4 regions of the Rhizobium sp. NPDC092011 genome follow, and region 4 is predicted to be linked to each of the others. Evidence: predicted binding sites of a transcription regulator. Region 4 holds the regulator's gene; each other region holds the start of a gene.
What was found. The regulator PhoB, encoded in region 4, activates phosphate uptake and scavenging genes when phosphate is short. The targets are predictions, from matches to a motif close to TGTCATNNANCTGTCAT.
Positions count from the first base shown of each region.

Region 1: a site for PhoB is predicted at 1,758-1,774, ahead of ACIQJ2_RS18010 (esterase-like activity of phytase family protein). Genes of this name have one in related genera too.
Region 2: a site for PhoB is predicted at 1,741-1,757, ahead of pstS (phosphate ABC transporter substrate-binding protein PstS). Genes of this name have one in related genera too.
Region 3: a site for PhoB is predicted at 1,917-1,933, ahead of ACIQJ2_RS02975 (acetoacetate decarboxylase). Genes of this name have one in related genera too.

Region 1 is NZ_JBIVSO010000003.1:571,780-575,204, forward strand. It holds gene ppx (exopolyphosphatase) at 1-255, shown strand, start outside; gene ACIQJ2_RS18010 (esterase-like activity of phytase family protein) at 323-1,681, opposite strand; gene ACIQJ2_RS18015 (adenylate/guanylate cyclase domain-containing protein) at 1,845-2,897, opposite strand; gene rnd (ribonuclease D) at 3,090-3,425, opposite strand, start outside.
Region 2 is NZ_JBIVSO010000014.1:3,479-6,903, reverse strand. It holds gene pstC (phosphate ABC transporter permease subunit PstC) at 1-514, opposite strand, end outside; gene pstS (phosphate ABC transporter substrate-binding protein PstS) at 591-1,562, opposite strand; gene ACIQJ2_RS31740 (cupin domain-containing protein) at 1,878-2,222, opposite strand; gene ACIQJ2_RS31735 (O-acetylhomoserine aminocarboxypropyltransferase) at 2,364-3,425, opposite strand, start outside.
Region 3 is NZ_JBIVSO010000001.1:598,939-602,363, reverse strand. It holds gene ppk2 (polyphosphate kinase 2) at 39-953, opposite strand; gene ACIQJ2_RS02980 (3-hydroxybutyrate dehydrogenase) at 1,051-1,839, opposite strand; gene ACIQJ2_RS02975 (acetoacetate decarboxylase) at 2,157-2,903, shown strand; gene ACIQJ2_RS02970 (patatin-like phospholipase family protein) at 2,940-3,425, shown strand, end outside.
Region 4 is NZ_JBIVSO010000006.1:192,374-195,798, forward strand. It holds gene pstB (phosphate ABC transporter ATP-binding protein PstB) at 1-624, shown strand, start outside; gene phoU (phosphate signaling complex protein PhoU) at 676-1,389, shown strand; gene phoB (phosphate regulon transcriptional regulator PhoB) at 1,422-2,105, shown strand; gene ACIQJ2_RS23755 (GcrA family cell cycle regulator) at 2,273-2,797, opposite strand; gene ACIQJ2_RS23760 (aspartate aminotransferase family protein) at 3,223-3,425, shown strand, end outside.

The DNA of each region.
Region 1 (3,425 bases), on a different contig from region 4:
GCGACGATCGCCACGCCGCTCTACATCGAGCGCGCCAAGCTTCTCGGCGGTCTGCTGCGCGTCGTCTATCTGTTTTCGGCATCGATGCCCGGAATCGTCCGTAATCTGTCGTTCCGTCGTTCGACAAATCCGGATCTAGACCTCGAATTCGTCGTTCCGGCCGAATATCACGATTTTGCCGGTGAGAGGCTGGATGGGCGCCTGCAGCAGCTCGGCAAGCTCACGAACCGCCGATTGGCCTTCTGCTTCGAATAGATCTGCCTGCTCCTCGCAGGCCCAGAACCTCTCCCTGCATGGCAGGGAGAGGCGGTCTTGTCGCGGCTTACTTCGCGTTCAGGAAATCACCGACTTCGAGCAGGCTGAATTCGTTATCGTCGGCCTTGTCGACGGCGCGCCCTGCGGAGAAGGGCAGGTTGTTGTCGTTGCCGATGATGATGTGCGTGGCATCGACGCGGTCGACATTCTCGATGGTGATGAACGGCATATCGTAGAAACCTTCGCCACCGCCCTGACGGCGCTTGTGATCCGGATCCTCGATGCGCATCAGGTCGATGTAGCCGATCTTGCGAACGGACTTGCCGACATTGGCATCACTGAACTCGATCTTGTAGACGCGCTTGAGCTCAGCCGGGGCCTCGAAGCAATCGGGTTTCGGCTGCTTGGGATCGGCGCAAGCCTTGTCCTTGGTGCCGGCGCCATTGTCGCGCTCGATGACGAGGGCAGTCGTTTCGTCAAGCATGTTGAAATCGCCGATGGCGAGGCCCTTGTCGGCGAAGGGATAGAGCCAGCTGCGGCCGGTCCAGCTCTTGGAGGCGACGTCGAATTCGATGACGCGGATGGCCGTCTTGCCGTCGACATTCTCCACCTTGCCGTCTTCCTGGTAGATCGGGCCTTCGAGCATACCATAGAGCTTGGTGCCGTCCTTCGACATGGCGAGACCTTCAAAGCCGCCTGAGCGCTTCAGATTGAAAGCAGGCATCTTCTGCGTCGGGTTGCCCGGCAGTTGCAGCAGCGGATTGTCGGGAGACAGGACCGGCTTACCGTCAACCGTCGTGGCGAAGACATCTGTCAGCTGGCCGTTGGTGTCGAACTTCAGCAGGTAAGGACCGAATTCCTCGCCGACCCAGAAGCCGTCGGCCACCGGCTGGATCGATTCGATGTCGAAATCGGCGCCGGTCAGATAGCGCTTGTCGGCGCCTTCCATAACGATCGGGAAGGGAGCCTTCTTGTTCGGGTCGGACAGGAACAGGTTCTTGACGACTTCGACCTTGCCGCTGTCCCAATCGAATTTCAGCTGGTGCAGGAAGAGCATGGCGTCGCTGGAGTTCTGCTTGGTGCCGAAGCCATTGTCGGAGAGCGTCCAGAAGGTGCCGTCGGGCATGGTCTTGATGCCGGAGAAGCCCTGGATCGGCTGGCCGGCGAACGGCAGCTTGATGTCGGTGACGCGGGCGCCATCCTTGCCCGCAACGGATGCGAGCGCTTCGGTGCGCTTACGGTCCGGCGTGGTGAACTTGCCGGAGGTCTTCAGGAATTCCGCCGCGTCTGCAGGGGCGGCGGCGATTGTATTGGCTGGCAGGATGGCCTGCCCGACGAGCTTTGCCTTGAACTGCTGTTCGTCTGCCTGAGCCGATGCGGCAAGCAAAATGAAGAGTGCCGTGGAGGCGGAAAGAATTCTGGTCATCATGTCACCCGGTTGGTGGGATTGGCGAAACACCTCCGGCTTAACAGGTGAGCTGTGTCGGCGAATTAACGTCCAGGTGAAGGTTTGGTGACTGTGGACAACCCATAGGGTGTGAAGCCCAGGCGCGCATTGATCTGAGCATACAGCCAGAGATTTCTATGGCTTACGATCTTCCATTGGCAGTTTTCAGCGCTTGCCGGTCTTGCGTATGCAGTGCGATGACGCCGAGATGCTGATCGCGGCCGCGCACGGCATGGTCACCCAGTTCTTCCTTGATGATCGCCTCGGGAAGATCCAGCCGCCCGGCAAGATCGCTCGAAATCAGCACCTGACGCTCCAGCGTCTTGCAGAGCGACTCGAGCCTGGCGGCGGTGTTCACCGTGTCGCCGAAATAGGCGATCTTGTGGTGGTCGACACCGATTTCCGCCGTGACGATGCTGCCGCCATGCAGGGCGGCGCGAAGACGCGGCACCCTGCCGTAGGACTTCAGCCAGGTTTCCGCATTGGCCTCGATATCGTTGAGGATGTTGAAGACGCAGCGCACGCAGTTGGCGTTCTTGAGGCCTCGGCGAAGCGGCCAGGTGATGAGGGCTGCATCGCCGATATAGTCGTCGATAGCGCCCTTGTGCCGGCGGACCGGCTCGGCCATCGCTGCAAACACCGCACCCAGAAACTCTTGAGTCTTGAGGTCTCCATGTTCCTCGGCAAAGGCGGTGGAGCCGACGAGATCGATGAACAGGAAAACACGTTCCTCCTGCGTCGGGTTGCGATACCGCCCGGTCAAGAGGCTGAGGAAGACGTCGCGGCCGAGGAGTTCCCGCACGCGGCCGACGAAGATGATCACGGCAGTCACCAGGACGGCGTACAGATAGACGTCGAACTTCAGCAGAGTGAGGTCTTTCCATGAGCCATCGACCAGGCCAAGCAGCTTCAGGAGGCTGCCGGCCATCGCGTAGCCGACGCTCATCAGCAGGAAGTCGACGACGAGCGCCGAGAGGATGAAGGCAGGCGTCGGCAGGCGATGCACCCAGACGTTCAGCTTCGGCAGGATCATGCGGCGCTCGAAGGCCAGCAGCGGCATGCCGCAGAACAGCGCAAAGATTGCGCCGATATACATCGGCGCCTGCGGGAAGAACATGATGCCGTAAAGCACGCCCGTCGAGGCGACAAGCAGCGATGACAAAAGCCAGGTGCGCATTGAATGGAGAATGCCCATTCACCTTTTCCGCCGAGAAGCGACGCCTGTCATCGACGCGGGATTGCGCCGGGAAACCGAAACGTCATCGAACATAACGACTGCGTAAGACGTTCATTCCACGAGATTTGCGGCGCAATCGTGATGGCGACCAGCGTCTCGATCTGCGAATCATACGCAATCGCGAGACGCTGTGGAAGGAGAATGTCGCTATTATAGGGCGACGGTTTCAATCCGCTTTCCGACGAAGCGCAACGCCACCTGACCCTGTATCAACTGCAAGGCCGTTTCGCCGAAGAGATCGCGCCGCCAGCCGGTGAGGGCTGCGACATCCGCCTTCTCGCCTTCGGCGGCAATCTTGTCGAGGTCATCGCTATTGGCGATAACCTTCGGTGCAACGCCGTGCTTTTCGGCAATGAGCTTCAACAGCACCTTCAACAATTCAGCTGCTGCAGCCGTACCCTCCGGGGCCTGCTGATGACGCGGCGGATGCGGCATCTCGGATTTCGGCAGCGCCAGCGCCGCGTTGATGGCTTCGAGAACCGCAGC
Region 2 (3,425 bases), on a different contig from region 4:
GGAACAGCAGGCCGATCACCGGCACCTGGCCGATCGTCATGATAAGGAAGGGCAGGACATAATTCTGCATCAGCGGCACGAGAATGAACAGGCCGACGATGCCGTAGATGATCGAGGGAACACCGGCCAGAAGTTCGATGGCCGTACTGATCGGGCGCCGCAGGCTACCTGGGCAAAGCTCCGTCAGGAAGATGGCGATGCCGATACCCAGGGGAACAGCTATCAACATGGCGATGAGTGCGCTCACCAAGGTACCAACCACGGCCGGCACGGCGCCATAGATTTCGGCGGGAGCGCTCCACTTCGTTCCCCAGAGGAACGAAAAGCCGAAGGCCTGGAAAGTCGGCACGGCGTCAATGATGAGAACCGCAAGGATTGCCAGCAGCAGAAGCACGACAAGAGCAGCCGAGCCAAGCGTCATGAAATAGAAAATCCGGTCCTGCATCCGGAATTTTCTCGTAATGGCGGTGGTATCCATTGCCTGGAAGCCAGCCGTCTGAGTCGCATCAGCCATCGATTTCCCCTTGTCCCGTCATGAAAGGCGGACAGGGCAATACCCTGTCCGCCGCAACTTTTTCATTCAGCACAAATTACTTGGTGCCGAAGTCCGTCTTCCAGGACTTCTCGACGATCTCGGCAACATTCTCCGGGATCGCGAGGTAAGACAGGGCAGTAGCGTCCTTCTGACCGTGCTCGTAGGACCACTTGAAGAACTTCAGCGCCTCTTCATTCTTAGCAGCATCAGCCGGCTTCTTGTAGAGCAGAACCCAGGTCGAAGCTGCAATCGGCCAGCTCTTTTCGCCCGGCTGATTGGTGATGATCAGGTTGAAGTTCTTGGCCTTGGCCCAATCGGCGTTGGAAGCAGCAGCCTTGAACGTTTCCAGGCTCGGCTCGATAACCTTGCCGGCAGCATTCTTCATCTTCGCGAAACCGATGTGGTTGGCGACGACGTAGGAATATTCAACGTAGGAGATCGAACCAGCCGTCTGGTTGACGGTGGTGGAAACGCCTTCCGAACCCTTGGCACCGAAGCCGACCGGCCATTCAACTGCCGTGTTCGAACCAACCTTTTCCTTCCACTCCGGCGAAACCTTCGCCAGGTAGTCGGTGAAGTTGAAGGTCGTGCCCGAGCTGTCGGCGCGATAAACGACAGAGATCGCGGTAGAAGGCAGCTTCACGTTGGGGTTCAGAGCCTTGATGGCTGCATCATCCCACTTGGCGATCTTGCCGAGGAAGATGTCGGCGAGCGTCTTGCCGTCGAGAACGAGTTCGCCCGGCTTTACGCCTTCAACGTTATAGGAAACGACGATACCGCCGGAGATCATCGGGAATTGGGCAATACCGTTCTTCTCGAGATCAGCGTCGCTCATCGGCTTGTCCGAAGCGCCGAATACGATGGTCTTGTCGAGGAGCTGCTTGATGCCGGCGCCCGAACCGACCGACTGATAGTTGACGACATTGTTCGTCGCAGCCTTGTAGCCTTCGGCCCACTTGGACAGAACAGGTGCGATGAAGCTCGAGCCGGCGCCCGTGATATCGGCAGCCGAGGCCGAAACGGACATAGCCGCGATAAAGCCTGCAGTCAGGTAGAGCGAACGGAGTTTCAGGTTAAGCATAGTAGACTCACTTCCTCAAGTGAATGAAAGGATGGCGAGCAGAAGATCGGCGCGAGGTCCCCATAGTAAACGAACCTCCCCACCTGAAATCTCCTGGCGACAGGAATGGCTCTAAAGACGCATTGTTTCAGTTTGATGACAGTTTAATGAAGCGGCGGTGACACAACCTGCAGCAAGCATAACGATCTCAGCCGAAGCACATGGAAAGGTTTGCGCTTCCCGGGGAAAAGTCGAACTTCATGTTTTGATTCAAGAGGGTCTTCAAAGACGGATCACATAATCCTTGCGAGTCGTTTCAATGACTTCCCAGGTCCCCTTGAAGCCTGGCTTCAACACCATTCGGTCGCCGGCGCGCAAGTGAAAGACTTTGCCGTCATCTGCCGTCACAATGGAATAGCCCGAGAGAATGTGGAAGTACTCCCACTCGTCATAGACGATCCGCCACGTCCCGGGGGTCGCCTCCCAGATGCCGGCGTAGAGACCGCCCTCGGCCTCATCGAGGTTCCAGGTCCGGAAGATCGGAGCCCCCGAGACGAGCCGGTCTGCTGCCGGCGTACCCAACTCCGGCTCGACGCCGCCAATATCCAGTTGCACATAGGTGGTCACACGTGCCTCCTGCCGATTGTGTACGGCCAACAAACGATCGTCCCCGCCGCTGCTTTTCGCAGCCACGGGGACGACACAAGCATGAAACACCTGGCCATCAAAGATCGCGCTCGGCGTTTTCAGTCTTTTTCAGCCCGATCCTTAGACCTTGGCCAGCGATTGCTCGAGATCGGCAATGATATCCTTCACATCCTCGATGCCGATCGACAGGCGGACGACGTCGGGGCCGGCGCCGGCTGCGACCTTCTGCTCGTCCGTCAGCTGCTTGTGTGTCGTCGATGCGGGATGAATGACGAGCGAACGCGTGTCACCGATGTTTGCGAGGTGTGAGAAGAGCTCAAGCCCTTCCACAAGACCCTTGCCGGCCTGATAGCCCCCCTTCAGACCGAAGGTGAAGACCGAGCCGGCTCCCTTCGGCGAATAGCGCTGCTGAAGCGCATGGTTCGGATCTTCCTCGAGACCGGCATAGTTGACCCACGCCACCTTGTCCTGGCTCTTCAGCCACCGCGCAACCGCGATCGCGTTATCGGAATGACGCTGCATGCGCAGCGGCAGCGTCTCGATGCCGGTCAGGATCAGGAAGGCATTGAACGGGGAGATTGCCGGGCCAAGATCGCGCAAGCCGAGAACGCGGCAGGCGATGGCGAAGGCGAAATTACCGAAGGTCGAGTGCAGAACGACGCCATTGTATTCCGGTCGCGGAGCCGACAGCATCGGATAGTTGCCCGATGCCGACCAGTCGAAGGTGCCGCCATCGATGATGATGCCACCCATGGAATTGCCATGACCGCCGAGGAACTTCGTCAGTGAATGGACGACGATATCGGCGCCGTGTTCCAGCGGCCGGATGAGATAGGGGCTTGCCATCGTGTTGTCGACGATCAGCGGCAGGCCATGCTTGTGGGCAACGGCAGCGATCGCCGCGATATCGACGAAAGTGCCGCCGGGATTGGCAAGGCTTTCGATGAAGATGCCACGGGTGCGCTCATCGATCTGCGCTTCGAAGGTGGCGGGGTCGGCCGGATCGGCCCAGCGAACGCGCCAATCGAAATTCTTGAACGATTGACCGAACTGATTGACCGAGCCGCCGTAAAGCCGCTTGGCGGCGATGAAATTGTCACCCGGCCGCATGATGGTGTGGAAGACCAGCAGCTGCGCGGCATGGCCGGAAGCAACGGCAAGTGCAGCCGTTCCGCCTTCAAG
Region 3 (3,425 bases), on a different contig from region 4:
GACGAGTCCGCCGTGACGGACTCGTCTCGATGATAGCGTCAGTAGATTTCCGGAACGTACATTTCCGGCGGAACCGGTGTGCGATGATAGTCGGCGTTGCGCATGCGTTCCGGCAGGATGATTTCCGGCTTCGGGACGTTCTCATACGGAATCTGCTGCAGCAGATGGGCGATGCAGTTGAGGCGCGCCTTCTTCTTGTCGACGGCATGGACGACCCACCATGGCGCTTCGGGAATGTGCGTGCGTTCCAGCATCTCTTCCTTCGCCTTGGTGTATTCCTCCCAGTGCACGCGGCTCTGCAGATCCATCGGCGACAGCTTCCACTGCTTCAGCGGATCCTGGATGCGCATGTTGAAACGGAATTCCTGCTCTTCATCCGTAATGGAGAACCAGTATTTGAGCAGGATGATGCCTGAGCGAACGAGCATGCGCTCGAAATCCGGCACAGAGCGAAAGAATTCTTCCAGTTCTTCCGACGAGCAGAAGCCCATGACGCGCTCGACACCGGCGCGATTGTACCAGCTGCGGTCGAAGAGCACCATTTCGCCCGCCGTCGGCAGGTGAGCGGTATAGCGTTGGAAATACCACTGATGCCGTTCGCGCTCGGTCGGCGCCGGCAGCGCAACCACGCGGCAGACGCGCGGATTGAGGCGTTGGGTAACGCGCTTGATCGCGCCGCCCTTGCCGGCGGAATCGCGGCCCTCGAACAGCACCACAACCTTGAGCTTCTTGTACTGGACCCAGTCCTGTAGGCGCACCAGCTCATGCTGAAGGCGGAAAAGTTCGCGGAAATAGATCCGGCGGTCGAGCGTCGCTTCGCCTTCGCTGATCAGGCCCTCCGCGACCAATTCGTCCAGGCGGTCCTCTTCGAGCTGCATCTCCAGCTCTTCGTCGAAGCTGTCGACGATCTCATCCTTGATGCGGCTGAGGGGATCCTGGGTTTCGTCGTTCATTGAGCGTCTCCTGCCCTGTTTCTTGTTGATGTTGCAATCGGCGACCGAGGGATAGCCGGCGGAGTTGCTTCACGCGCCCGCCGGTCACGTTTGATTATTACTCGGCGGTCCAGCCGCCGTCGACGGAAAGCGTCGTACCGGTGATTTGTTTGGCGGCATCGCCGCACAGGAAGACGGCAATGGCGGCCACTTCGTCGACGGTCACGAATTCCTTCGTCGGCTGGGCGGCGAGCAATACGTCGTGCTTGACCTGCTCTTCCGTCATGTTGCGCGCTTTCATGGTTTCGGGAATCTGCTTTTCGACAAGCGGGGTCCAGACATAGCCGGGCGCGATGGAATTGACGGTGACGCCATCCCGCGCCGCTTCAAGCGCGATGGTCTTGGTGAGGCCGGTGATGCCGTGCTTTGCCGAAACATAGGCCGACTTGAATGGCGAGGCGACCAGCGCATGTGCCGAGGACGTGTTGATGATACGGCCCCATTTGCGCGCCTTCATGCCTGGAATGGCGGCCTTGATGGCGTAGAAGGCGGCAAGCAGGTTGATCCGGATAATCGCTTCCCACTTGTCGTCGGGAAATTCCTCGATCGGCGCAACAAACTGGATGCCGGCATTGTTGACGAGAACGTCGAGGCTGCCGAAGGCTTCCTCCGCCTCGTGCACCATTGATGTCACTTCTTCGCCGTTCATCATGTTGGCGGCGGAATAGCGGCATTTCACGCCGAAGTCGGCCTCGATGGCTGCGCGTTCCTTTTCGATCGCGTCGGCATCGCCGAGGCCGTTGATCGTCACATTCGCACCCTCAGCGGCAAAGGCCCGCGCAATCGCAAGCCCGATGCCGCTCGTCGAACCGGTGACAAGCGCATTCTTCGAAGTCAACGAACCCATGATGCAACTCCTGCAATCTCTATGACAAGGTTGAGCAAATTGAAAATGCCGAGGTGAGCGCACACTGCCAGCGTCGTATGTCGCTTTGATAACAAGTGCGACCCGGCATTCGGGCGTGATGCCGAAAAGTGCAGGCGGTTTTCGGACGTCATCACGCTCTACTTCTTTGATTCTGTAGCTGGATGCTTTTGGGTCGAACGGACCTGAAATCATCCGGCTCCGGCGGCAACCATCCGGCAACTGACACTTCGCTGTCATGCAACCGTGCAAGTTTTCGCCGCGGCGCAGAGCTATTTTCTCTAACGACGGAAAATAAGATGAAGGTCGAAGACATTCTCAAGCATGCCTATGCGATGCCACTGACCAATCCCTCTTACCCGCCTGGCCCCTACCGGTTCTTCGACCGCGAATACATCGTCATCACCTACCGCACTTCGCGTGAAGCGCTTGAGGCCATCGTGCCCGAGCCGCTTGAAATCGACGAACCGCTGGTGAAGTACGAGTTCATCCGCATGCCGGATTCCACCGGTTTCGGTGACTATACCGAAACGGGGCAGGTCATCCCGGTGCGATATCAGGGCCAGGCCGGCGGCTATGTCCATTCGATGTATCTCGACGACGATGCGCCGATCACCGGCGGCCGCGAAATCTGGGGCTTCCCGAAGAAGCTAGCCAATCCGAAGATCGTCAACGAGGGCGAGGTCATCGTCGGCACGCTGCACTACGGTAGCGTTCTTTGCGCCACCGGCACGATGGGCTACAAGCACAAGCCGATCGATCAGGCGCCATTGCTTGCCTCTCTCTCCGAGCCCAATTTCCTCATCAAGATTGTTCCGCATGTCGACGCCACGCCGCGCATCTGCGAGCTGGTGCGCTACTACCTGACCGACATCACCATCAAGGAAGCCTGGACTTCGCCAGCCGCCCTCGATCTCAGGCCGCATGTCATGGCTGATGTCGCGCGGCTGCCGGTTCTGGAGGTGATCTCCGCGGTGCATTTCACGGCAAACCTGACGCTTGGGCTGGGCGAAGTCGTTTACGACTATCTCGCCGAGCGCAGATAGCCAAAAGCCTTTTTATCACTTCATCTGGAGACGACCGTGCTCGAACGAAACACCAAGCCCGCAGTGCCGACAATCCCGGAAATTGCCACGCAATATGATCGGGTCGCCCTCGTATTTCAGGGCGGCGGTGCCCTCGGCGCCTATCAGGCCGGCGTTTATCAGGCCTTGGCCGAAGCAGGCTGCGAGCCGACTTGGCTCTCGGGCGTCTCGATCGGTGCGGTCAATGCGGCGATCATTGCCGGCAACGAGCCGAGCCGCCGCCTGCAGCGCCTGGAGCAATTCTGGCAGATCATTTCCGGCCGCAAGATCTGGGCCTACACGCCGGAAGGCGACGTCTTTCGCGATATCCGCAACCGCACCAGCTCATGGATGACCATGACGATGGGGCAGCCGGGCTTCTTCAAGCCGCGCTTTCCCAATCCCTGGTTCGAATTGCCGGGGGCGGAAGGCGCGACCAGCTTCTATGATTCCTCGGAGTTGAAGAAGACGCTGGAGATGCTGATCGATTTCGATGTGCTGAAC
Region 4 (3,425 bases):
TTCCTGCGTTGCCTCAACCGCATGAACGATACGATCGAGACATGCCGCATCACCGGCAAGATCACGCTCGACGATCAGGATGTCTACGATAACAGCATCGACGTAGTGGAGCTGCGCGCGCGCGTCGGCATGGTTTTCCAGAAGCCCAATCCGTTTCCGAAATCGATCTACGAGAACGTCGCCTATGGCCCGCGCATCCACGGCCTGCATCGGTCCAAGGCCGATCTCGAGCACATCGTCGAAACCAGCCTGCAGAAGGCCGGTCTCTGGGGCGAGGTGAAGGATCGGCTGCACGATGCAGGCACGAGCCTCTCTGGCGGACAGCAGCAGCGCCTGTGCATCGCGCGCGCGGTTGCCGTCAGCCCGGAAGTGATCCTGATGGACGAACCCTGCTCGGCGCTGGATCCGATTGCAACGGCAAAGGTCGAAGACCTCATCCACGAGCTGCGGGAGAATTTTACCATCGTCATCGTGACGCATTCCATGCAGCAGGCAGCCCGCGTTTCGCAACGCACCGCAATGTTCCATCTCGGCCATCTGGTCGAGGAGAACGACACCGATAAGATGTTCACCAATCCCGACGATTTCCGCACGCAGGATTACATCATGGGCCGTTTTGGTTGATGATGTCAGGCGCGCGGCTCCCTTCACACAGTTCACCTTGAGGATAGAAAAATGGTCTCCACTCACATTCTCTCTGCCTATGACGAAGACCTGAAGTTCCTGACGCGCCGCATTGCCGAAATGGGCGGTCTGGCCGAACAGATGGTCAGCGACAGCGTTCGCGCATTGGTTCATAGCGATGCCGCTCTCGCACAGAAGGTCATCTCCGACGACGTCGTTCTCGACCATGCCGAGCGCGAAGTCGGCGACAAGGCGATCGTCACCATCGCACGTCGTCAGCCGATGGCGGCTGACCTGCGTGAGATCATGGGTTCCATCCGCATCGCCTCCGATCTGGAGCGCGTCGGCGATCTTGGCAAAAACACTGCAAAGCGCGTCATCGCCGTGCAGGGCACCGGCGTTCCGCGCCGCCTTGCTCGCGGTATCGAACATCTTTCCGAACTGGCGCTCGGCCAGCTCAAGGAAGTGCTCGACGTCTACGCCACCCGCTCGCCGGACAAGGCCGTCTCGATCCGCGAACGCGACGAGGAAATCGACGCGATGTATACCTCGCTCTTCCGCGAGATGCTGACCTACATGATGGAAGATCCGCGCAACATCACCACCTGCACGCATCTTCTTTTCTGCGCCAAGAACATCGAGCGCATCGGCGACCATGCCACCAACATTGCCGAGACGATCTATTACATGGCGACCGGTGCTCAGCCCGAGGGCGAGCGTCCGAAAGACGATACCGCCAACACCGTCGGCGCGGTGACGGAATAATCTGGAAGCGAAGACAAGGAGACCAAAGGCGCATGGTTCCAAGAGTTGCTGTTGTAGAAGACGAGGAAGCGCTGAGCGTTCTGCTGCGCTACAATCTCGAGGCCGAAGGCTTCGAGGTCGACACGATCCTCAGAGGCGATGAAGCCGAGTTGCGTCTCCAGGAGCGCATCCCCGATCTTCTGATCCTAGACTGGATGCTCCCCGGCGTGTCCGGTATCGAGCTCTGCCGCCGGCTGCGCATGCGGCCGGAGACGGAGCGCCTGCCGATCATCATGCTGACGGCCCGCGGCGAGGAAAGCGAGCGCGTGCGTGGCCTTTCGACCGGCGCGGACGATTACGTCGTCAAGCCGTTCTCGACGCCGGAGCTGATGGCTCGCGTCAAGGCGATGCTGCGGCGAGCCCGCCCGGAGGTTCTCTCCACGGTGCTGCGTTGCGGCGATATCGAGCTGGATCGCGAAACCCATCGCGTTCATCGCAAGAGCCGTGAAGTGCGGCTGGGTCCGACGGAATTCCGCCTGCTGGAATTCCTGATGTCCTCGCCGGGCCGCGTCTTCTCGCGCTCGCAGCTGCTAGACGGCGTATGGGGGCACGATATCTATGTCGACGAACGCACCGTTGACGTTCATGTCGGCCGCCTGCGCAAGGCGCTGAACTTCTCCAATATGCAGGATGTCATCCGTACCGTTCGCGGCGCGGGCTATTCCATGGAGGCCTGAGCGGCACATCCTTGTGTTGGGGGCGCTCAGGCATCAACATAGCGGCGGAAACAGAAAACGGGCCTCGAGGGGCCCGTTTCTTTGTCTGAATGCTTGGATCGTCGCTCGGTATTTTTGTTTTACGCAATTCCGGACGGAAAACCGCTTCGCACTTTTCCTGCAATTGCTTAACCGTTGTTCCGCCGACGCTCATTCACCGGCTGATACGCCATGCGCTGATGGTAGGTGCAGTATGGTGAGGAATCCGGGCTGTCGTTGCCGCAGAAGTGGAAATCGTCCTTCAGCGGGTCGCCGACGGGCCACTTGCAGGTGCGTTCCGTCAGCTCCGTCAGGCCGAGGCGACGAGAGATCGGAACGACGACGTTCGAAGCCGGACGATAGGTAATCTCGTTGACCGCATCGACCTCGATCTCTTCCTTCAGCATGGTTGCGCCCTGCTGGCGGGTAACCGTGCGGGTTGCGACACGCGAAGTGTAAGCCGGGGCCCGCGGCGCCGAGGCGCTGCGCTTCGGCGTGCGAGCAGCCGTCGCCGTGCCACCCGCCTTCGCTCGGCCGGGAAGGTTCAGGCGATGCACCTTGCCGATGACGGCATTACGGCTCACGCCACCCAGTTGCGCCGCGATCTGGCTGGCGCTCAACCCTTCGGACCATAGCTTTTTCAGCTTCTCGACGCGTTCGTCTGTCCAGTTCATGCCCTGTCTCCGCTGTCGCGTTTCCGGTGGCAGAATCCTTCACCATTGCCTCGAATGGGAACGAGGCACGAAACGCTTTAAAATTGTGGTGACTAGTTCCGCCGCATGCAGTCTAGCAATTGGTTTTTAACCTAGTGTGAGGCTGACTCCGTGACAAGAGTCGCGCGAATCTTGAGGAATCGATTTCGGGGTTTTCCCCAACTTGCTGCCCCGGCGTGGCATTTCTGCAATACGCGGTGGCGAACGTAATCCTTTTGCGCTGAAGCGTTTTCTCGCACTTGCTAAATCGCCAGTTTTGTTGACATCGCGGTGCAAAACATCAATAGTGCCTGGGCCGCCGCAAGGCGGCATTTTTGATTTTTTCGGACCCGTTTCATCAAGCGGAAGCGATTGGTCCTTAAAGTTGTGATCGAGGAGATATGGCCATGGCCGAGACCGCGCCGCTTTATGACACCTACATGCGTGCTCCGCTGCGGTTCGAGCGAGGCGAGGGCGTGTGGCTGGTCACGGAAAGCGGTGAGCGCTATCTCGACTTTGCAGCCGGCGTCGCCGTCAATTCCCTCGGCCACGCGCATCCGCATCTGGTGGCGGAATTGAAGGCGCAGGCGGACAAGGTCTGGCACCTGTC